DNA from 2 places in the Candidatus Pelagibacter ubique HTCC1062 genome. Region 1 is predicted to be linked to the other one. Evidence: riboswitches for the same ligand, from Rfam matches in the RefSeq annotation. Region 1 holds a riboswitch; the other holds the start of a gene.
What was found. Region 1 has a riboswitch for glycine ahead of SAR11_RS02580 (malate synthase G). Riboswitches for the same ligand answer to the same signal wherever they lie in the genome.
Positions count from the first base shown of each region.

Region 1 (10,855 bases):
TTTTGGTTTTATAAATAATGACCAAGATGATCTTGAAAGAAAAAAAAATTATAATTTTGATATTACATATGCAACTAATAGTGAATTAGGGTTTGATTATCTTAGAGATAATATGAAATTTTCAAAAGAACAAATGGTTCAAAGAGGACATGTTTATACTATTGTGGATGAAATAGATTCTTGTTTAATTGATGAGGCTAGAACGCCACTTGTAATATCGGGAGCTGCTGAAGACAAAACAGAACAATATCTTGCGATTGACAAACTTATAAAAAGATTATTACCAGAACATTATGAGATTGATGAAAAAGATAGAAATATATTGCTTACCAATGAGGGAATAAATAATGTAGAAAAAATATTCTCTGATGCTGGAATTCTAAAAAATAATAACTTTTATGACCCTGAAAACTTAAGTTTAGTTCATCATGTAAATCAATCTTTAAGAGCTCATCATCTATTTGAAAAAGGAAAGGATTATATTGTTAAAGATGGAACATTAAAAATTATTGACGAACTTACTGGTAGAATATTAGAGGGAAGAAGATTTGGAGATGGCTTACACCAAGCACTTGAAGCCAAAGAAAGAATAGATGTTCAAGCTGAAAATCAAACTCTAGCATCAATAACTTATCAAAATTACTTCAAGCTCTATAATAAAATTTCAGGATGTACTGGAACTGCAGCAACTGAATCTCAGGAGTTTTATGAAATATATAATTTAGTTGTGGTTATCATCCCTACAAATAAAGAAATGATTAGAAAAGATTGGAATGATCAAATTTTTAGAACTGAAGAAGAAAAAAATAAAGCTATCATTGAAAAAGTTCTGGAGTGTCACAAGCAAGGTCAGCCTATATTAGTTTTCACTTCTAGCATTAATAAATCAGAAATTTATTCAAAATTACTAAATGATGAAAAAATTAAACATGTAGTTTTAAATGCAAAAAATCATGAAAATGAAGCTGAAATCATTGCAAATGCTGGAAAAATGAATTCAGTTATAATCACAACAAGTATCTCGGGTAGAGGTGTTGATATCCAGTTAGGTGGAAAAAAAGGAAGTCAACCTGATGATGAACTTTTAGAAAATAAAAATAAAATAAAATCACTCGGTGGACTATTTGTTATTGGTACAGAAAGAATGGAATCTAGAAGAGTTGATAACCAAGCCAGAGGAAGAGCTGGTAGACAGGGTGATGAAGGAAGTTCAATTTTTTATGTTAGTTTAGAAGATGACTTAATGAGAATTTTTGGTTCAGAATCTATGAATAATATTCTTCAAAAATTAGGCTTAAAAGATGGAGAAAGTATTGATCACCCCTGGATTAATAAAGCACTTGAAAGGGCACAACAAAAAGTTGAGGCTAGAAATTTTGATATAAGAAAAAATTTATTAAAATTTGATGACGTGTTAAATGATCAAAGACATGTAATATTCTCTCAAAGGAATGGCGTGATGAATAGTGAAAAAGTTTTTGATTATTCAGATGAATTCTTATCTGAAATTATTAGTCATCTAATCAGCTTAAAAACACAGAAACTATCAACAACTAAAAATAATGAATTTAATAATCAGTTAAAAACTTTACTAGGAAAAAGTGTTGATGATAATGAATTTAAAAATGTTACTGAATTAAAAGATGAAGAGTTCAAAAATAAAATTAATTCTAAATTTTTAGAAGCAAGAAATGAAAGAATTAAAATGTTGGATGAAGAAAAAGCAAAAGAAGTTGAAAAAAGAATTTTTCTTCAGTGTATAGATTTAAACTGGAAGTCACATATTCAATATCTTGAACAACTAAGACAAGTTATTGGCCTAAGATCTTATGGTCAAAGAGATCCATTAGTTGAGTATAAAAAAGAAGCCTTTTTTCTTTTCGAAAACTTATTGAATAAATTGAAAATGGATTTTGTTACAATTTTAATAAATTTAAAAATAGTTCAAGAACCTAGTGAAAGTATTTCAAGACCATTAAAAAAAGAAACATCTAACGATCCAAATTGTTTACTAATAAAAAGAAAAAATGAAAAAATTTCAAGAAATGAGAAATGTGAAGCTACAGGTAAAAAGTTTAAAAACTGTTGTGGGGCCTTATAAAGAAAATATAAAATAGCCCAATAAAACTATTACTCCAAATAAAACTGCTAAATTTAACTTTGATTTAAAGAAGTTTTTAATAAATAAATTAACCTTACTTTCTTTCATGCTGAGTGTACTTAGATCGTCTATTTGATTTACGAAACCTTTAGATCTTCCAATAGTTAAAAATTTATTTTTTCTATGATTAAAAATTTCTTCTCCACTCATGTTAAAAAATTCATTCAAATTTTTTTCAATCGATTTTCTTACGTTATCTAATATTAGGTCTCTATCTCTGTGGGCACCACCAATTGGCTCTGGAATAATTTCATCAATTACTTTTAGTTCTAAAAGGTCTTTTGAAGACAATTTCATAGCTTTTGCTGCTTCTAAAGTTCTTTTAGGGTCTCTCCATAAAATGGTGGCACAGCCCTCTGGAGATATTACTGAGTAAATTGCATTTTCTAACATGATTACCTTGTTAGATGAAGCAAGTGCTATTGCCCCTCCTGATCCACCTTCTCCAATAACAATCGCAAGAGTTGGGACGTTTAAAGACATACAACACTCAATTGATTTTGCAATTGCCTCTGCTTGACCTCTTTCTTCCGCCCCTACACCAGGGTAAGCTCCGGGTGTGTCTATAAAAGAAATTATCGGAATGTTAAATTTATTTGCTAATTTCATTAATCTAATTGTTTTTCTGTAACCTTCAGGTCTCATCATTCCAAAATTTCTTTCAATTCTACTTTCAAGGCTGTCCCCTTTTTCTTGACCAATAACTAAGACAGATTTTTCATCAAATTTTGCAAATCCTGCTAATACGGATTTGTCTTCTCCATAATATCTATCACCTGACAGTGGGATAAAATCCTCAAATAAATTATCAATAAAAAATTTTGCTTTAGGTCTATCTTCATGTCTTGCAACTAGAGTAGTTTGCCAGGGGTCTAAGTTAGAGTAAATCTCTTGTAGTTTATTATCTATCTCTTTTTGAGACTCAGATATTTTTTTGGTATCTACTTCCGAAAGACCATCTTGATTATAAGGGTCTTTAAGTTTGTCTATTTCTATCTCTAAATTTTTAATATCTGTTTCAAAATTTAAATAATTTTTCATATGATTGTTTAATTATTAATTAATTAAGAAAAAAGGCAATAAAATGTTTTAAATAATTTATATTTGACATAATTCTATTAAAAGGTACTCTTAATTGATATCGGGAGAGACTATTAAATAATAGCGCCGAAGGAGCAACCACCCCGGAAACTCTCAGGCAAATGGACCGATAACAAACATAACACTCTGGAAAGAGATTTATCTCGCCGATGGAGCAAAACTCTCAGGCAAAAATACAGATGGGGTAAAATGGGTGCTATGAAAGAACAATATACAAAAATACACAATCTATCAGTTTCTAATAAATTGCTTAACTTCGTTAATGAAGAGCTGCTTAAAGATACAAATATTTCTTCTGAAAAATTCTGGGAAGGCTTCGACCAAGTAGTTCATGAGCTAGCCCCAAAAAATAAAGAGCTATTAAAAATAAGAGAAGATTTACAAAAAAAAATAGACGATTGGCATATTGCAAATAAAGGAAATGAAATCAATCTAGAGGAGTATAAAAAATTTTTAAAAGAAATTGATTATTTAAAAGAAGTAGGCCCTGATTTTAAGATCAAAACAAATAATGTTGATGAAGAAATAACTAGTATTGCTGGACCTCAATTAGTAGTTCCAATCATGAATGAAAGGTATGCACTGAATGCAGCTAATGCTAGATGGATGAGTTTATATGACAGTTTATATGGTACAGATGTAATCGATCAATCTGAGGATAGTCCCACTCAAAGATACGATCCTTTAAGAGGAGAAATGGTTATAAAATATGGAAGAGACTTTTTAGAAAAATATTTTCCTCTAGAAAATTTTGAATGGCATAATATTACAGCCTTTAAAATTGATAATGGCTCTTTAACAGTATTAAAAGATAGTAATAAATCATCTTTAAAAAATAAAGATAAATATATTGGTCATAGAGGAGAGGCCAATGATCCATCAGCAATAATTTTAAAAAATAATAATCTTCATATAGAAATAATTATAGACCCAAATGCTTTTAGCGCTCAACAAGATCCTGCTAAAATTAGTGATATTATTGTTGAAGCTGCAGTTTCAACTATTTGTGATAATGAAGATAGTGTTGCTGCAGTAGATGCTGATGACAAAGTTATTTGTTATCGTAATTGGCTTGGACTTATGAAAGGTGATTTGAAATCAACTTTTGAAAAAAATGGAAAGACTTATGAGCGTAAATTAAATCCCGACAGAAGTTATATTTCTAAAGATGGAAAAGGATTAAAGCTACATGGAAGAAGTTTATTATTGGTAAGGAATGTTGGACACCTTATGACTAACTCAGCAATCACTTTAAAAGATGGTTCTGAAATACCAGAAGGTATTATGGATGCCTTTATAACTTCAGCAGCTTGCCTTCATGATATTAAAAAAAAAGGTAATTCTAGAACTGGTTCTATTTATATTGTTAAACCAAAAATGCATGGTCCTGATGAAACCTCATTTACTGATTTAATTTTTACTAAAGTTGAAGAAGTTTTAGGATTGGAAAAATACACTTGTAAAATTGGAATTATGGATGAAGAGAGAAGAACCTCATCTAATTTAAAAGAGTGTATTAGAACACTTCAAAATAGAGTATTTTTTATTAATACTGGTTTTTTAGATCGTACTGGTGATGAAATGCATACTTCAATGGAAGCTGGTCCTATGATTAAAAAAGGAGATATGAAATCTTCTAAATGGATTGGGGCATATGAAAATAACAATGTAGACATAGGTCTTCAATGTGGTCTTTCTGGTAAGGCTCAAATTGGCAAAGGAATGTGGGCTATGCCGGACAAAATGAAAGAGATGATGGAACAAAAAACTAGCCATCTAAATGCTGGTGCAAATTGTGCTTGGGTTCCCTCACCTACAGCGGCAGCTCTTCATGCTCTTCATTATCATGAAATAAATATTTTTGAGAAACAGAAAGAAATTCAAAAAAGAGAATCTGCAAAACTGGATGATTTGTTAACAATTCCTGTAGCAGACAGACCAAACTGGTCAATGGAAGAAATTAACTCCGAAATTTCCAATTCTGCACAAACTCTTTTAGGGTATGTCGTCAGATGGATAGATCATGGAGTTGGCTGTTCAAAGGTACCTGATATTAATAATGTTGGTTTGATGGAGGATAGAGCCACTTTAAGAATTTCTTCTCAACATATAGCTAATTGGATACATCACGATATTTGTACAAAATCACAAGTTATGGAAGTAATGAAAAAAATGGCAAAAATTGTTGATGATCAAAATAAAAATGATGGTGCCTATACTCGCTCCGGAAGAGGAAGCTACGAAATGATGTCTGAAAATTTTGAGCAATCAATTGCTTTTAAGACAGCTTGTGATTTAATCTTTAAAGGTAAAGAGCAACCTTCGGGTTACACAGAACCGTTATTACATCTAAATCGATTATTAAAGAAATCTAGTCAGAATTAGTTTTAATTCCAGTTCTGTTTTTAAAAGCTGAATATAAAGTTCCATCATCGAGACTTTCTATTTCGCCACCAACAGGAAGTCCTTGAGCAAGTTTTGTAACCTTAGTAGAAGTTTTTTTTAAACTATCCTCTATGTAATAAGCGGTAGTTTGACCTTCTACTGTTGCACTTGTTGCTAGTATAACTTCTTCAATATTTTCTCTTGAAACTCTTTCTACTAATGAATTAATCAAAAGATCTTCTTTTCTCTGGCCAGCAGAAGAAATAGTGCCACCAAGAATATGAAAGTAGCCTTTATAGATATTAGAATTTTCAATTGACCATTGATCTGCAATGTCTTCAACTACACATATTTTATTATATTTTTCTTTTGAATTTTCACAATTGTTACAGCCTAATGAATTAGATTTTAAAGTACCACAAGATTGACACCTAATAACATTTTTATAAACTTGCGCCAAAGTGTTTGCCATTGGTTTTACAAGTTCATCCCTATTATTAATAAGTTTTAAAACAATTCTTTTTGCAGATTTAGGACCTAAGCCAGGAAGTTTAGAAATTAATTTAATTAACTCTTCTATCTCATTAATATTTTGCATATTCTTAAAGCGGCCATTTAAAACCAGGAATACCTAATCCACTTGTAGACTTAGAAATTTCTTCAGATGTCTTAGATTTTAATTCTGATTTTGCATTATTATGGGCAGCCACTATCAAATCTTCGATTATAATTTTATTTTCCTTTAATATTTCGTCAGAAAGGTCAATTTTGATCATTTCATTTTCACCATTTAAAGTAACCTTTACAGAATTTGAACCAGACGTTCCTTCTACCTGAATGTTCTTTATTTTTTCTTGGCTCTCTTTCATTTTAGCCTCTAATTCTTTTGCTTTATCTAAAATTTTTGTAAAATCAGTCATTCTTTAATCTTCTTTTCTAGGTTTAACATCAATAAGTTCTGCATCAGGGAAATTTTTTAAAATATCTTTATAAATTGAGGAGTTCTTTACACTTTCTATCAGTTCTTTTTTTTCATTAATTTCTTCTTCTTTTTTTGATGGCTGTCCTTTGGTTTTGCTTAGACTTATAATCCATCTTTCATTGGTCCATTCAAAAAGTTTTGTTGAAAGATCTTTAATAAAATCTTTATCTAAATCTTCATTAAATGAAATTTCAATTCTTTTGTTCTCAAAACTTACAAGGTTAACATTTTTTTCTAATTCATATTTTAATTTAATCTCTTTTTTAGAAGAGCATGCTTTTAATAGATCATCAAATGAATTTATAAGACTGGTATTTGTTTCAATGTTATTATTTTCTTTTTCTTTGATATCTTTTTCCTGAACAATATTTTTCATTTGACCTATTGTTTCAGATTTATCTTTTATTCCAAAGATATCTTCGTTTGTTTTTTTTGGTGAAAAAGATGTTTGGTTTTCACTTTCAACTAATAGTTTGCTATCTTCTTTATATTTTTCACTTTCCTGTTTAATGCTTTTTAAATGAATTAATCTAATTAAGAACATTTCCATTGATAAATGTTGATTAGAAACAATATCAAGCTCCTCAAGTGTTTTAATAGTAAATTGCCAAAATAATATTAGGGTCTCATTGTTAACTTTTTCTGAAAGATCTTTAATTTTATTAAACTCTTCATCATTCAATAAAAAATTATTACCATCCAAATTTAGTGAATCAATATTTTTAAAATAATATAAGAGCTCTAAGAAATCATTAATAAAAATTTTTGGTTCAACACCCTGGTTATATATTTCTCTGTAAGTGTTGAGAACTTCAGTTTCTTTACCTTCAAATATTAATTCAAATAAATCAATTAATTGAGACTTATCAAAATAACCAAATATTTTTTGTGCTGCTGCAAGATCTAATTCTTTGTCTTTATCCAAAGTAAGTAGAGCTCTATCAAGTAACGATAGCGCATCCCTAACTGAACCCTCAGAAATTTTAACAATTAATTTAAGAGCATCATCTGATGCGTTACCATTTTCTTTTTCTTTAATTTTCCTAATAAAATCAAACAACTCTAAAGATTTAATTCTAGATAAATCAAATCTTTGACAACGTGAGACTACTGTAATTGGAATTTTTTTTATTTCTGTTGTTGCAAAGATAAATTTTAAATATTCTGGCGGCTCCTCTAAGGTTTTTAACAATGCATTGAATGCTTGTTTGCTAAGCATGTGAACTTCATCAATTATAAATATTTTATATTTAGCAGTAGTTGGGCCATATCTAGAAAATTCAATAAGGTCTCTTACATCGTCCACCCCTGTTTTACTTGCTGCATCCATTTCCAATACATCAATATGATTTGAGTTAGAAATGGCATTACAATTTTCACAAAGTTCCTCTTTACACAAATTATCTATTCCATTTGAACAATTTAGAGATTTTGCAACAATCCTTGCTGTTGTCGTTTTTCCTATTCCTCTAATTCCAGTAAAAAGATAGGCATTAGGCACTTTATTAGCCTTAATAGAGTTAGAAATTGTTTCCGCAACAACATCTTGCCCTATAAGATCATTAAATGTCTGAGGTCTGTACTTTAAAGCTAAAACTTTTGTATTTTTATTCATTTTATATAAAGGAGACTAGAACCTGAATAACTGTCTCTACGACTGCTTCCGTTAAGATCTGGTCGGGTTCAAGCAGTATCCACCTCTAGCCTCCAAAACTATTATAACAGTAATGTTTTCAATTCTACAAGAAAACTTTCTAAGTTATTTTTCTCTAAACTTATCAGCCTCAAAAACACCTAGTACGTGAAAATCTTGGCAATGAAGTCCTAATTCTTCTAAAGACTTTTGTACTTTTGGATTGTCTATGTGTCCCTCTAAATCACATAAGAAAAAATATGACTCAAAGGAATTTTGCTCTGGATAGCTTTGAAGTTTTGTAAGGTTAACTCCATTGATCGCAAAGCCACCTAATGATTGATAGAGAGCTGCAGGCTTACTTTTTAACTTAAATAGAAAAGAAGTTATGTATTTTTTATCACCAAAATCAGGCTGTAAAACTTCATTACCCATTACCAAAAACCTCGTAGCATTTCCTTTTTCATTTTCAATATTTTTTGAAAGTATTTTTAGATCATAAATTTCAGCACTTAAAGTAGAGGCAATTGCAGCTTCTGTTTTAATTTTAGACTTTGAAATTGTCTCAGCTGAACCAGCAGTATCTGCACGAATATGTTCAACTAAATTATTTTTTTTAATAAATTTAGAGCACTGTGATAAAGCTTGAGCGTGAGAATAAACATCTTTGATATCACTTAAATTGCTATCTGGCTGTCCTAATAAATTATGTTCAATTTTCTGAAAATGTTCCGCATAAATATTAAGTCTATACTTAAAAATAAGATATTCGATTCCAATATTTCCTGTAATTCGATTTGATTCTGGAATTACCATTCTCGAATTTTTATCTTGAGATGTTTTTAAAAAACATTCATCAAATGTCTTACATGGAATTATTTCTGCTTTAGGATCTATTTCTAGAGCTGCTAAATGTGAATAAGCACCGAACGTTCCTTGAAAATAAATTTTGGTCATTTTAGGATTTATATTCCATAATTTTTTTTATAGCTAGATAATCTTCTTTTGTATCTACACCAATGGGAGAAAAGTTTGCCAAAGCAACGTTGATTTTCAGATCATTATCTAATGCTCTTAACTGTTCTAATCTATTTTTTTTTTCTTTAAATGTTTGGTCCAGACTAACAAATTTTTTTAATGTACTTGTTTTATACGAATAGATTCCAATATGATGATAAATATTTTGATCATTTCTTGAAAAACCATCTCTAGTAAAATTTAATGCTATTGGAAAATTATTCTTTTCTAATTTTGTTTCTGTAATAACCTTAACTATATTTTGATCAATTAACATTTTATCATTTTTAATTTCTGCTGCTAGCGTTCCAATTCCAGAATTACTATTAATCATAAAGTTATTTAAATTTATAATATCATTTTTATTGATATTTGGTTCATCCCCTTGCAGGTTTAATATAAAATCAATGTCTTTAATATTAAGCTTTTCGTAAGCCTCAAAAATTCTATCTGTGCCAGTTTTGTGAGTGTTACTCGTCAAAACAGCTCTACCACCATTTTTTTCAACATCATCGAGTATTTCTTGATCTTCGGTTGCTACTACTACCTCGCCAATATTTGTTTCTTCTGCCCTTTTAAAAACATGAGAAATTATTGATAAATTATTAATTGTTAAAAGCGGTTTACCTGGCAATCTACTTGCTGACATTCTTGATGGAATTAATATTAATGTTTTAGCCATTATAAATTTACCAATTTGTGCGTCTAACAGACGCAAAATTAAAAATTAAAAATTAAGTATTTTTTTAATTATCATGTTATATCTGCAAAATAATAAAATTTATATGGATTCGTTCGAGCTTAATAAAATTATTGCTGCTATTTTAATGGTTGCACTTCTTGTAATTGGTTTAGGAAAAGTTGCCGACGGTGTCTTTCATGTAAATAAACCAGAAAATCCAGGGTATCAAGTTGAAGTAGAAGGACAACCAGCTTCCACAGTATCTCAAGTTGCTGAAGTTGAGCAAAAAGTAGACATTGCCGCTATAATGGCTCTAGGCGATGTAACTTTAGGTGAAAAAATTTTTAAAAAATGTGCAGCATGTCACTCTATTGAAAAAGGTGGTCCAAATAAAATTGGTCCTGCTCTTTATAACGTAGTGGGCAGTAAAGTAGGTGCTGTAGAAGACTACAAATATTCTAAAACTTTAGCCTCATATGGTAAAGACTGGACTTTTGAAGAACTCAATGGTTTTTTAACAAAACCTAGCTCATATTTGAAAGGAACAAAAATGTCTTACGCTGGCTTGAGAAAAGAAGCAGATAGAGCCTCGATTATTAAGTACCTAAATCAAAATAGTGATAGCCCTAAACAGCTACCTTAATTTACCAAAACAATATAATAAAATACTTTTTTGAACATGCACTCTATTTAGAGCCTGCAGCCATACTTCAGAATTTTTTCCCAAAAAAACATCTGCTGCAACCTCTTCTCCCCTTGGAAGACAGTGTAAAAAAGTTGTATCTTTTTTAGCAAAACTCATCAATTTTGAATTGATTTGAAAGTTTCTAAAATCTTTAATTTTTTTATTTTTATTAACTTTATCGTTCAATGAAATTACTTTATCTGAAAAAA
Region 1 covers NC_007205.1:491,054-501,908, reverse strand. The annotation lists gene secA (preprotein translocase subunit SecA) at 1-2,101, shown strand, start outside; gene SAR11_RS02585 (acetyl-CoA carboxylase carboxyltransferase subunit alpha) at 2,096-3,202, opposite strand; glycine riboswitch at 3,294-3,381, shown strand; gene SAR11_RS02580 (malate synthase G) at 3,452-5,647, shown strand; gene recR (recombination mediator RecR) at 5,634-6,245, opposite strand; gene SAR11_RS02570 (YbaB/EbfC family nucleoid-associated protein) at 6,250-6,567, opposite strand; gene dnaX (DNA polymerase III subunit gamma/tau) at 6,571-8,244, opposite strand; gene SAR11_RS02560 (prephenate dehydratase) at 8,389-9,219, opposite strand; gene kdsB (3-deoxy-manno-octulosonate cytidylyltransferase) at 9,221-9,961, opposite strand; gene SAR11_RS02550 (c-type cytochrome) at 10,065-10,604, shown strand; gene argF (ornithine carbamoyltransferase) at 10,596-10,855, opposite strand, start outside.

Region 2 (10,855 bases), 150 kb from region 1:
AAATTTTCTTAATATTGTCTTCTCGTCTAGTGTTGGATTATCAATTATCTTTAATGCTTCGTCTGCATGAGTTGCTATTACAACTTTATCATATTCAAAGAACTCATTTTCCTCCCCATAAAAAATTTTAGCACCTAAATCATTTCTAGTGATTTTATTTATATTGTAATTCTTAAAATGTTCTCCACTAACTTGGCCTATTATCTTATCGACATAAGTTTTGCTTCGATTTGTAACCGTAAACCATTGAGGTCTATCTTTAATTTTAAACAGTCCATGATTCTTGAAAAAGCTTAGAAAAAAAGATAATGGCATTTGTTTCGCTTCATATGGAGGCATCGACCATATAGCAGATACCATTGGTATAATATGATAATTAATAAAATATTCTGAAATTTTTATTTCTGTTAAATACTCCCCTAATGTTATCGAACTAATTTTTTTAATTTCTATTTTTTCACAGTTTTTATAAAAGCTTAAAATTTCAAAAAACATTTTTAAGAATTTTGGATTAAATAAATTTTTTTTATTAGAAAAAATTCCACCTAATCCTTTTCCACAATATTCTAATCCACTATTTTCTACAGTAACAGAAAATGACATATCACTTTTTTCAATCTCTATTTTATTTTCTAAAAAAAAATTAATTAAATTTGGATATGTTTGCTTATTAAAAACCATAAATCCAATATCTATTGGAATTTCTTTGTTAGGGTTGTAAGCAACCTTTATTGTATTTGCGTGACCCCCAAATTGATTTTCTTTTTCAAATAAATCAACTTTATGTTTTTTAGATAGGTAATAAGCAGCACTTAATCCTGATATACCAGCACCTACTACAGCAATTTTCATCTTAGTAAATATCTAAGCAGCTGTGTCTTCGTACTCTTCCATAGATGGACATGTGCAAAACAAGTTTTTATCTCCATAAACATTATCTACTCTACCAACTGGAGGCCAATATTTATTTGTTCTTAAAAACTCTGAAGGATAAGCGGCCTCTTCTCTTTCATACTTATGATCCCACTTATTGGATGTTAATTCAACGTGAGTATGTGGCGCATTCTTCAATGGGTTGTCAGTCTTGTCATATTCACCCGACTGAATTTTATCTATTTCTTGTTTTATTTTTATAAGAGTAGAACAAAATTTATCAATTTCACTCAAACTTTCACTTTCTGTAGGTTCAATCATCATTGTACCAGCAACAGGCCAAGACATTGTTGGAGCATGGTAGCCAAAATCAATCAATCGCTTTGCAATATCTTCTTCAGTGATCCCTGTTTCACTTTTTATCGTTCTAATATCAATGATACATTCATGAGCTACATTGCCACTTTTACCCTTATATAAAATTGGAAAAGAGTCTTTTAATTTGTGGGCAATATAATTTGCATTTAGTATTGCAACTTGTGATGCTTTTCTTAAGCCTTCAGAACCCATCATCTTTATATACATCCATGAAATCGATAAGATACTTGAGCTACCCCAAGGAGCTGCAGATACCGCTCCCATTCCAGTCACTGGACCACAATCTTTTATCACAGAATGTTTTGGCAAAAATATTTCTAAATGTTTTTTACACGCTATTGGTCCCATACCAGGTCCACCACCGCCATGAGGTATACAAAATGTTTTATGCAAATTTATATGACAAACATCTGGTCCAAAATTTCCTGGTTTAGCAATACCTACTAATGCATTTAAGTTAGCTCCATCCATGTAAACTTGCCCACCATGATTATGAATTAACTCACATATGTCAGTTATTTTCTCTTCAAATACACCATGTGTTGATGGATAAGTGACCATAAGGGCAGCTAAATTTTCTGAATGTTCTTCAGCTTTATTTTTTAAATCTTCATAGTCTACGTTTCCATATTGATCACATTTAACAACAACTACTTTCATACCAACCATTTGAGCACTAGCCGGGTTTGTGCCATGCGCTGAACTTGGAATTAAACAAACATTACGATTCGTTTCACCATTTTTTTCATGAAATTTACGTATTACCATTAGACCAGCAAACTCTCCTTGAGCACCAGCATTTGGTTGCAATGAAACTCCAGAAAATCCAGTAATTGATCTCAACCAGTTTTTCAAATCTGTAAATAATTCTCTATAACCATCCATTTGCTCTACAGGAGAAAAAGGATGTGGCTGTGAAAATTCTTTCCAGGTAACTGGTATCATTTCTGCAACTGCATTAAGTTTCATAGTGCACGAGCCTAAGGCAATCATAGATTTATTTAAAGCAATGTCAGAGTCTTCTAATTTTTTTAAATATCTAAGCATTTCTGTTTCCGAATGATAACTATTAAAAACTGGATGATCTAAATAAGTTGAAGTTCTTAATAGGTTTTTTGGAATATTAGATAAACTTTCATTCATAGTTTCTTTAATTGTTTCTGAACAATTAAAGATTTTTAGTAACTGATTTGCTCTATAAAGATTTTTTCTCTCATCAAAAGATACTGCTAACATTTCAGAATTCACTTTTCTGATGTTCACTCCTTGATCTAAAGCATTTTTGTATATCTTCTCTGTTTTATCTAGAGTTTTTATTGTAACCGTATCAAAAAATTCATTTGAATAAAGTTCATAACCAGATTGCTTTAGTTTATCTGCAAAATTTTTAGTTAATTGAGAGACACTTTCTGCAATTTTTTTAATTCCTTGTGGACCATGATAGACCGCATATGCTGCAGAAACTATTGCCAATAATGCTTGTGCAGTACAAATATTACTTGTAGCTTTGTCTCTTCTTATATGTTGCTCTCTTGTTTGAAGGGCAAGTCTATATGCTTTTTTCCCATGTCTATCTACTGACACACCTACTATTCTGCCTGGCATTGATCTTTTATATTCATCTTTTGTAGCAAAAAATGCTGCATGGGGACCACCATAACCCATTGGAATTCCGAAACGTTGAGAGCTACCGACAGCAATATCGGCACCTAACTCAGCAGGTGTTTTTAGTTTAGCAAGTGCTAACAAATCACATGCTAAAACTGCTTTTCCATTAAATTTATGTATTTTACTAATAGCCTCACTTGGGTCTTTAATATCTCCAAGGGTTCCTGGATATTGAATGATACCACATATAATATCTTCTTTAATATCTTTATCTTCGTCACCAACTATTATTTCTAGGCCTAAAGGTTCAGCTCTTGTTTTAATCACATCAATTGTTTGAGGATGACAATTTTTTGAAACAAAAACTTTTTTAGATTCAGACTTGGATATTCTATAACTCAATCCCATAGCTTCCGCTGCAGCTGTTCCTTCATCTAAAAGAGAGGCATTAGCAATATCCATTCCAGTAAAGTCAATTATCATTTGTTGAAAATTTAATAACATTTCCAATCTTCCTTGTGCTACTTCTGGCTGATAAGGGGTATAAGAAGTATACCATCCTGGATTTTCTAAAATATTTCTAAGTATTACATAGGGAGTATAAGTTCCATAATAACCCATTCCTATAAAACTAGAATAAATCTTATTTTTTTTAGAAATATCTTTTAATTTTCTAAGTGCTTTATATTCAGAATTTGGATCACCAATATCTAAATCATCTTTAAGAAGAATTTTTTCTGGTACAGTATCTTTTATTAAATCATCAAGATTTTGGTATCCCAACTCTTTAAGCATAACGTTTTGTTCATCAACAGATGGACCTATATGTCTTTGTATAAAATCTTTTTGAGCATTTTTTAACATTTAACTACCACTTTCTTTTGAAAATTTTTCGTATTCTTCTTTATTCATTAATGAGTCCATTTCAGACTTATCAGTAATTTTTAATTTAAAAAACCATGCTTCATTTTCTGGATCAGAATTAACTTTTGCAGGATCGTCAACAATGGCTTGGTTATTTTCGATAATTTCTCCAGATACAGGAGTATAAATATCACTTGCAGCCTTTGTAGATTCTACAACTCCAGCATTGCCATCTTTAACCACAGAAGATCCTATTTCTGGTAACTCTACGAAAACAATATCTCCTAGCATTTCGGTTGCATGTTGTGTAATTCCTACAACAGCAGTGTCTCCATCTAACTTTATCCACTCGTGTTCTTTAGAATATTTTACTTCACTCATTTACTAGCTCCTTTCACATAACTTTTTTTATAAAATGGCAAATTACTTATAATTGCCGGATATTTTTTTCCTCTCACTTCTAAAAAAACCTTAGTATCAATTTTAGAAAATGAATTTTCTACATAACCCATTGCAACTGGGGCCTGAACGCTGGGTCCAAAAGTTCCACTTGTAATTTCCCCAATATTTTTATCATCCTCACTAAATATTGAAGTTTTTTCACGGGCTATAATTCTTCCTTCTGGCTTAATACCTACGCGGATTTTGCTTACTCCTTTCTCGATTTGAGATTTAATTTTTTCACATCCAATAAACCCACCCTCAAGAATTCTATTTTTTGATATCGCCCATTTTAAATTTGCTTCTACTGGGCTTTTATTAATATCCATGTCATGACCATACAAACAAAGTCCCGCCTCTAGTCTCAAGGTATCTCTAGCACCTAATCCAATTAAATTAGCCCCTTCATCTATGAGTTTTTGCACAAACACTTCTGCGTTCTCATTTTTGATCGATATCTCAAATCCATCTTCACCGGTATAGCCTGATCTTGTGATATAAATATCCTCTTTAAGATAATTAAACGTATCACCATTCATAAATTTCAGATCTGACACTCCGTTGATTATCTTTTCTAGTATTTGGACTGCTTTAGGACCTTGAATTGCTATAAGCGATAGCTCTTCACTTAAAATCATTTCATACTTATCTTCTAACAATTTAGTTAAAAGTTTAAAATCTGTATTCTTACAAGCAGCATTTAATACAATGTTAAAACCACCTTCAACTTTTGTGATAATTAAATCATCATAAATTCCTGCTTCATCATTCATTAAAAAACTATATTTGGATTGATTTAATTTAGCCTTACTCAATTCAGCTGGAAAAATTTTTTCAAGATCTTTTGCCAACTTATCATCTCCTTTAATGAATAACTGACCCATATGGGACACATCAAAAATACCTGCATTTTCTCTTGTACTTTTGTGTTCCTCAATAATTCCTTTAGAATATTGAATTGGCATTTGATACCCAGCAAATGGAACAAACTTAGCTCCATGCTTTTGATGTAAACTGTAAAGTGCGGTTTTTAAAATATCCATATTAACTTACTGTACCCATCTGTATGTTTGCCTGAGAGTTTTATTCCGTCGGCGAGAACTTAATCTCTTTCCAGAGTTAATATGTTACGGTCCTTTTGCCTGAGAGATTCCTGGGTGGTTGCTCCTTCGGCGCTACGATTGTTTGTAGTCTCTCCCGTATATAAGAATAATCTACCAGATATGTAACAGAGTCAATTAATAATTTTTTCTTTTTTATTTGAAAAAAGTAGTGAGTAAAATTGCAATAATACTGCAAAAAGAATTACTCCTCCTCCGATTAAAGTAAATAAAGAAGGTCGTTCAGCTGCAAATAAAAAAGCCCACATTGGCCCCAACACAGATTCGGATAACATGATTATACCAACCATTGCAGATGGTGTACTACGTGCACCCATAGTTATAAATATAAAACCAAATCCTACTTGGAAAAAACCTGCTGTAAAACCTAAAAATATATCATGTGAAGAAATCATAAGCTTCTCAGATAATAAAAATCCAATAAAGCATGAACTCACACCAGCTATAAATTGAGCTGGCACCATGTCAACTGTAGGAAATTTTCTAACAATTATAATTAAGACTGCAAATGTAATTGGCATGCTAAAAGCCGCTAAGTTTCCAGACATCTCTCCTGGTGATAAAGAATTACCTACCATTAATAGGACACCCGTAATTGCTAAAATAATTGAAGCTAAGGTGATAGATGAGATTGTTTCTTTTAAAAATAAATAACCAAATATTGCTAAAAAGAGTATTTGCGTCGAAATAATAAAATTAGTATTGGCAACAGTTGTATTATACATCGCAAAGACGTACCCACAAAAACCAAATGATAAAATAACTCCACCAATAAGTCCTGGTAAACCTGAATCGTAAAACGCTTTAAATAATTTTTTTTTATAAGTAATTATTAAAAAAAGTAAGACTGTTAGCGAAAAAAATAAAGATCTCCAAAATAATATTTGCCATAAGGTTGATCCTTCAAATGATTTAACAATTAAGCCTCCAAAGCTTAAGCAGCAGGCTCCCATAAAAACTAATATAGGACCTGGAATTTTATTAATTACATTCATTTAAATATTTATTTGTATCTTCTGTGTATGCTTTAAATATATTCTGAGCTTCTTCAAGACTTACTTCCTTAAAGTTTATTTTTGTTCCAGGAGTTAATTGCCCAACTAAATCAAGATCAGCAGTAATAACTACTCCAATCTTTGGATATCCTCCAACTGTTCCATGATCAGATAACATTATTATTGGATTACCATCAGCTGGTACTTGAATAACTCCTCTTACCAAACCTTCTGATTTGATATTGGTGTTTTCTATATTTTCTAATTTTGGACCTTTTAATCTTATTCCCATTCTATCAACAAGGTTTGTGATTAAAAAATCTTCATTAAAAAATTTATCTATTGCATCCTTAGAAAAATAGTCAAAATTTGTACCCTTAATAATTCTAATGATATTATCAGTAGAATAATCATAATTTATTTTTTTGTTCATTGCACTTTTGGTATCAATTTTTTTAATAAAAATTTTATCATTTATGGAATATTTTTTTCCATTATTTGGTCCAATATTTGCTTTAGTATTTATGGAATAACTGCCCCAGGTTTTTTCTAGATCAAAGCCACCATTAACAGCTAAATATCCATACGTAGAATTTTTGGTTGATATTATATCTATTTGATCCTCTTCATTTAAAATATAACTTTTGTAACACTCACCATCTTCAACCTCTAAATTCTTTCTAATGATTTTAAAAAAAATATCTCCAGATATTGCAAAATTAATTTTTCCATTCTTTAACTTTAAAAGAGGGCCTTGGTATGCAAACTCTAATACAGGCTCATCTAATTGATTTTCAACTAGTCTATTTGATAATGTATAATTTCTTTGATCAATTGCTCCACTTACTGCAATACCGATATGATATAAGTGATTTCTGCCTTTATCTTGAATGGTAGTGTTAACACCTGCCCTTAAAATTTCAAAATATGCTTTATTCATTCCAATTTAAATATTCTTCTTTTGTTATTTGATAAAAACTTACTTTATCACCTGGATTAACTAGGGCTGGTTTATCTAAATTTTTATCATCAAAAATTTTCTTCGGGGTGTTGCCAATTATATTCCAACCACCAGGGCTTTCAAAAGTATAAATATTTGCAAATTGTTCTGTTATTCCTACCGATCCTTTTGGCATCTTTACTCTTGGTGTTTCTAATCGATCACACCTAATATTTTCATTTAGATCTCCTAAAAAAGGCATTCCAGCAATAAAACCAGTCATATAACAAAAATATTCTTTGCCAAAATACAGTTCTAATATTTTATCTTTATCTATATTCAATTTTTCAATTAGCCTTAAAAAATCTAATCCATACTCATCGTCACAACAGACTGGAATCTTAATTTTTTGATTATTGTTTTTAATATCTCTATTAATAGTTAAGCCTTCTATAAAATTTTTAATTTTTTTATAGTTGGTTACAGTCAAATCAAAACTAACAATTAATTTATTATAAGAAGGTGTTAAGTTAGTTATTCCTTCGATCTTTTTATCTTTTATTAATTTTGATATATGGTGAAAGTAATCTATGACGCTTGAATTTATTGCTTCATTAACTTCTGAGCCAAAATCACAATATACCGCTGCATCACCAAGATTTGATATATTTTTAACCATGTCATGTTATACTCCAGACTAAAGAGTATGGAAATTAATATCAATTGTGATTTAGGAGAAAAATCTAAGTTTCATTCTATCAAGAATGATCCAGAATTACTTAATATTGTAAACTCTGCCAACATTGCATGTGGCTACCATGCAGGTGATGAAAAAACAATGGAGATGGTTATTCAAATTTCAAAAAAAAATGGTGTTAGTTTAGGTGCCCATCCATCATTTAATGACCCTGAAAACTTTGGAAGAAAAAGAATGAATTTAAGTTCCTTAGAAATAAAAAAACTAATTTTCGACCAATATGAAATATTACAAAAAATTGCTCAAAAATATAATGAAAATGTTACTCATATTAAACCACATGGCGCTCTTAATAATATGGCTTGTGAAGATCTGGAATTAGCCACAACTCTAGCTGTGGCCATTAAAGAGATTAATAAAGATATTATTTATCTGGTACCAACAGGTTCGCAAATGGAAGTTGCTGCTAAGAAAAATGGTTTGAAAATAGCTTGTGAAATTTTTGCAGATAGAAATTATGAAGATAATGGAAATTTAATTTCTAGAAGTAAACCAAACGCTTTAATCACTGACCCTGAATTAGCAAAAAATCATGTGTTGAGTATGGTTAAAAATCAGGCAATAAATTGTCTCAGTGGTAAACAGATACCTTGTGAGATTGACTCGGTTTGTATACATGGTGACAATGAAAGCTCATTGGCAACTGCAAAATCTATCAGGAATAATTTGGTTGATAATGGCTTAGAACTAAAACCTTTAAATAAAATGGATAAATTTAATTAAAATATGAAAAAACTTATTTATACTTTACTAATAATTATAGCACTCACTAATAATTCATTTGCAGCAGGAAGTAGCAGTGATAGCGATTCTACTCCTAAAGCTTCAGACTACACAAAAGCAAAAAATTTAATTGAAGCTGCTAAAAAATATGAAAAAAAAGGAAAAATCGAAAAAGCACAAGAAAGATATGCTAAAGCACAGAAACTTCTTTTAAAATCTAATGATAAAAAACCATTACAGGCAGATACTTTAAATTATTTAGGTTTTACTACTAGAAAACTTGGAGATTATGAAAAAGGTGAGAAATTTTACTTACAAGGCCTAGAAATTGAACCTAATCATAATGGAATAAATGAGTACCTTGGTGAGCTTTATGTAGTTACAAACCGAATAGATATGGCTAAAGAAAGGTTAGAAGTTTTAAAAACCTGTAACTGTGAAGAGTTTGATGAACTAAAAGAAATAATTGAAGGAACTAAAAAATCTAAATATTAAATTTATGCTCGATATTAAAAATCCAATTGAAGCAAGAAAGGTTATTAGAAAAAATGAGTACAGAAATCAAACAGCAGGAACTGCTAATAAATATGTACAGGGAAATCTTTGTATATTGCCCAGCAAATATGCAATGGATTTTGCATCATTTTGTCAAAAAAATCCTAAACCATGCCCTTTAATAGGGTTTGGTACAAAAGGAGATCCATCATTAAAAGATTTAGGGGATATTGATATTAGGACTGATGTTCCTCAATATAGAATATGGGAAAAAGGAAAAATTATTGATGAACCATATGACATCAAAAAATATTGGAATGAAGATTTAACGACATTTGTTTTAGGATGCTCTATGTCTTTTGAGTTACCATTAATTGAGGCAGGAATACCTATCCAGCATATTGAAAATGATACTATTGTTCCAATGTATCGAACTTCAATAGATTGTGAGCCAGCAGGACAGTTCTCAGGAAAGTTGGTTGTTTCTATGAGACCTTTAAATTCAAAAGATGCTATTAGATCAATTCAAATTAGTTCTAGGTTCCCAGCAGTTCATGGTGCTCCTATTCATTTAGGTGACCCATCAGAAATTGGAATAAAAGATATAATGAATCCTGAATACGGCGATCCTCCTAAGGCATTTAAAAATAATGAAATTCCTGTATTTTGGGCTTGTGGCGTAACACCTCAATCTGTTTTACAAGATTCAAAACCAGACTTTTGTATAACACATGCTCCAGGAAAAATGCTTATTACGGATAAATTAAATAATGATTTGGCAGCTTTATAACTAGTTCCCTAAAAAAACCTTCTTAACTTTTTCGTTATTAATTAATTCATTAGATTTACCACTAATAACCAACCTTCCACTCTCAAGAACATAACCCCTATCAGCCATGCTTAGTGCCAATCTTACATTTTGTTCAACAAAAAGAATTGATATTCCTTCACTAACCACATTTTTGAATATTTTTATTAAATCTTTCACTACTAGAGGTGATAATCCTAAAAATGGTTCATCTACCATCAAAAGTTTTGGAAGTCCCATCAAGCCTCTTGCTATAGCAAGCATTTGCTGTTCACCACCAGACATAGTGTGAGCTAACTGGCTTGATCTAGATTCTAATTTTGGAAAAATTTTATAAACTTTAGATAAAGAACTACTTAATTTTTCTTTTGCTTTAGGGTGCCAAGCACCAAGAATAAGGTTTTGCATAACAGTAAGATGTGGAAATACTCTTCGTCTCTCAAGAACATGAGAAATTCCTAATTCAGTTCTTTTGAAAGTTGGGATTTCAGAAATTAGATTATTTTTAAAATGTATGCTTCCATTCTTATGACTAACTAGATTACTAATTGTATTTAAAATTGTACTTTTGCCAGATCCATTAGGTCCTAAAAGAGCAACCATTTCTCCATTATCTACATTTATTGATACATCCCAAATAACTTGAAAATCATCATATAAAACATCAATATTTTTTATATCAAGTAGCATCAACAGTTCCTAAATATGAGTCTATTACTTCTTCATTTTGTTGAATTTCTTTTGGTGTACCATATGCAATTCTTTTACCCTGATCTAGCGCTAGAATATTGTCAGAAATTTCCATTATAATATTAATATTATGCTCAATGGTAATTATTGTTACGCCAGATT
Region 2 covers NC_007205.1:644,306-655,160, reverse strand. The annotation lists gene SAR11_RS03390 (NAD(P)/FAD-dependent oxidoreductase) at 1-852, opposite strand, end outside; gene gcvP (aminomethyl-transferring glycine dehydrogenase) at 865-3,723, opposite strand; gene gcvH (glycine cleavage system protein GcvH) at 3,724-4,104, opposite strand; gene gcvT (glycine cleavage system aminomethyltransferase GcvT) at 4,101-5,207, opposite strand; glycine riboswitch at 5,285-5,374, opposite strand; gene SAR11_RS03370 (DMT family transporter) at 5,399-6,280, opposite strand; gene SAR11_RS03365 (biotin-dependent carboxyltransferase family protein) at 6,267-7,220, opposite strand; gene SAR11_RS03360 (allophanate hydrolase subunit 1) at 7,213-7,899, opposite strand; gene SAR11_RS03355 (5-oxoprolinase subunit PxpA) at 7,927-8,700, shown strand; gene SAR11_RS03350 (tetratricopeptide repeat protein) at 8,704-9,195, shown strand; gene SAR11_RS03345 (putative hydro-lyase) at 9,200-9,985, shown strand; gene SAR11_RS03340 (ABC transporter ATP-binding protein) at 9,986-10,693, opposite strand; gene SAR11_RS03335 (ABC transporter ATP-binding protein) at 10,683-10,855, opposite strand, start outside.
Region 2: another riboswitch for glycine. It lies ahead of gcvT (glycine cleavage system aminomethyltransferase GcvT); the one in region 1 lies ahead of SAR11_RS02580 (malate synthase G).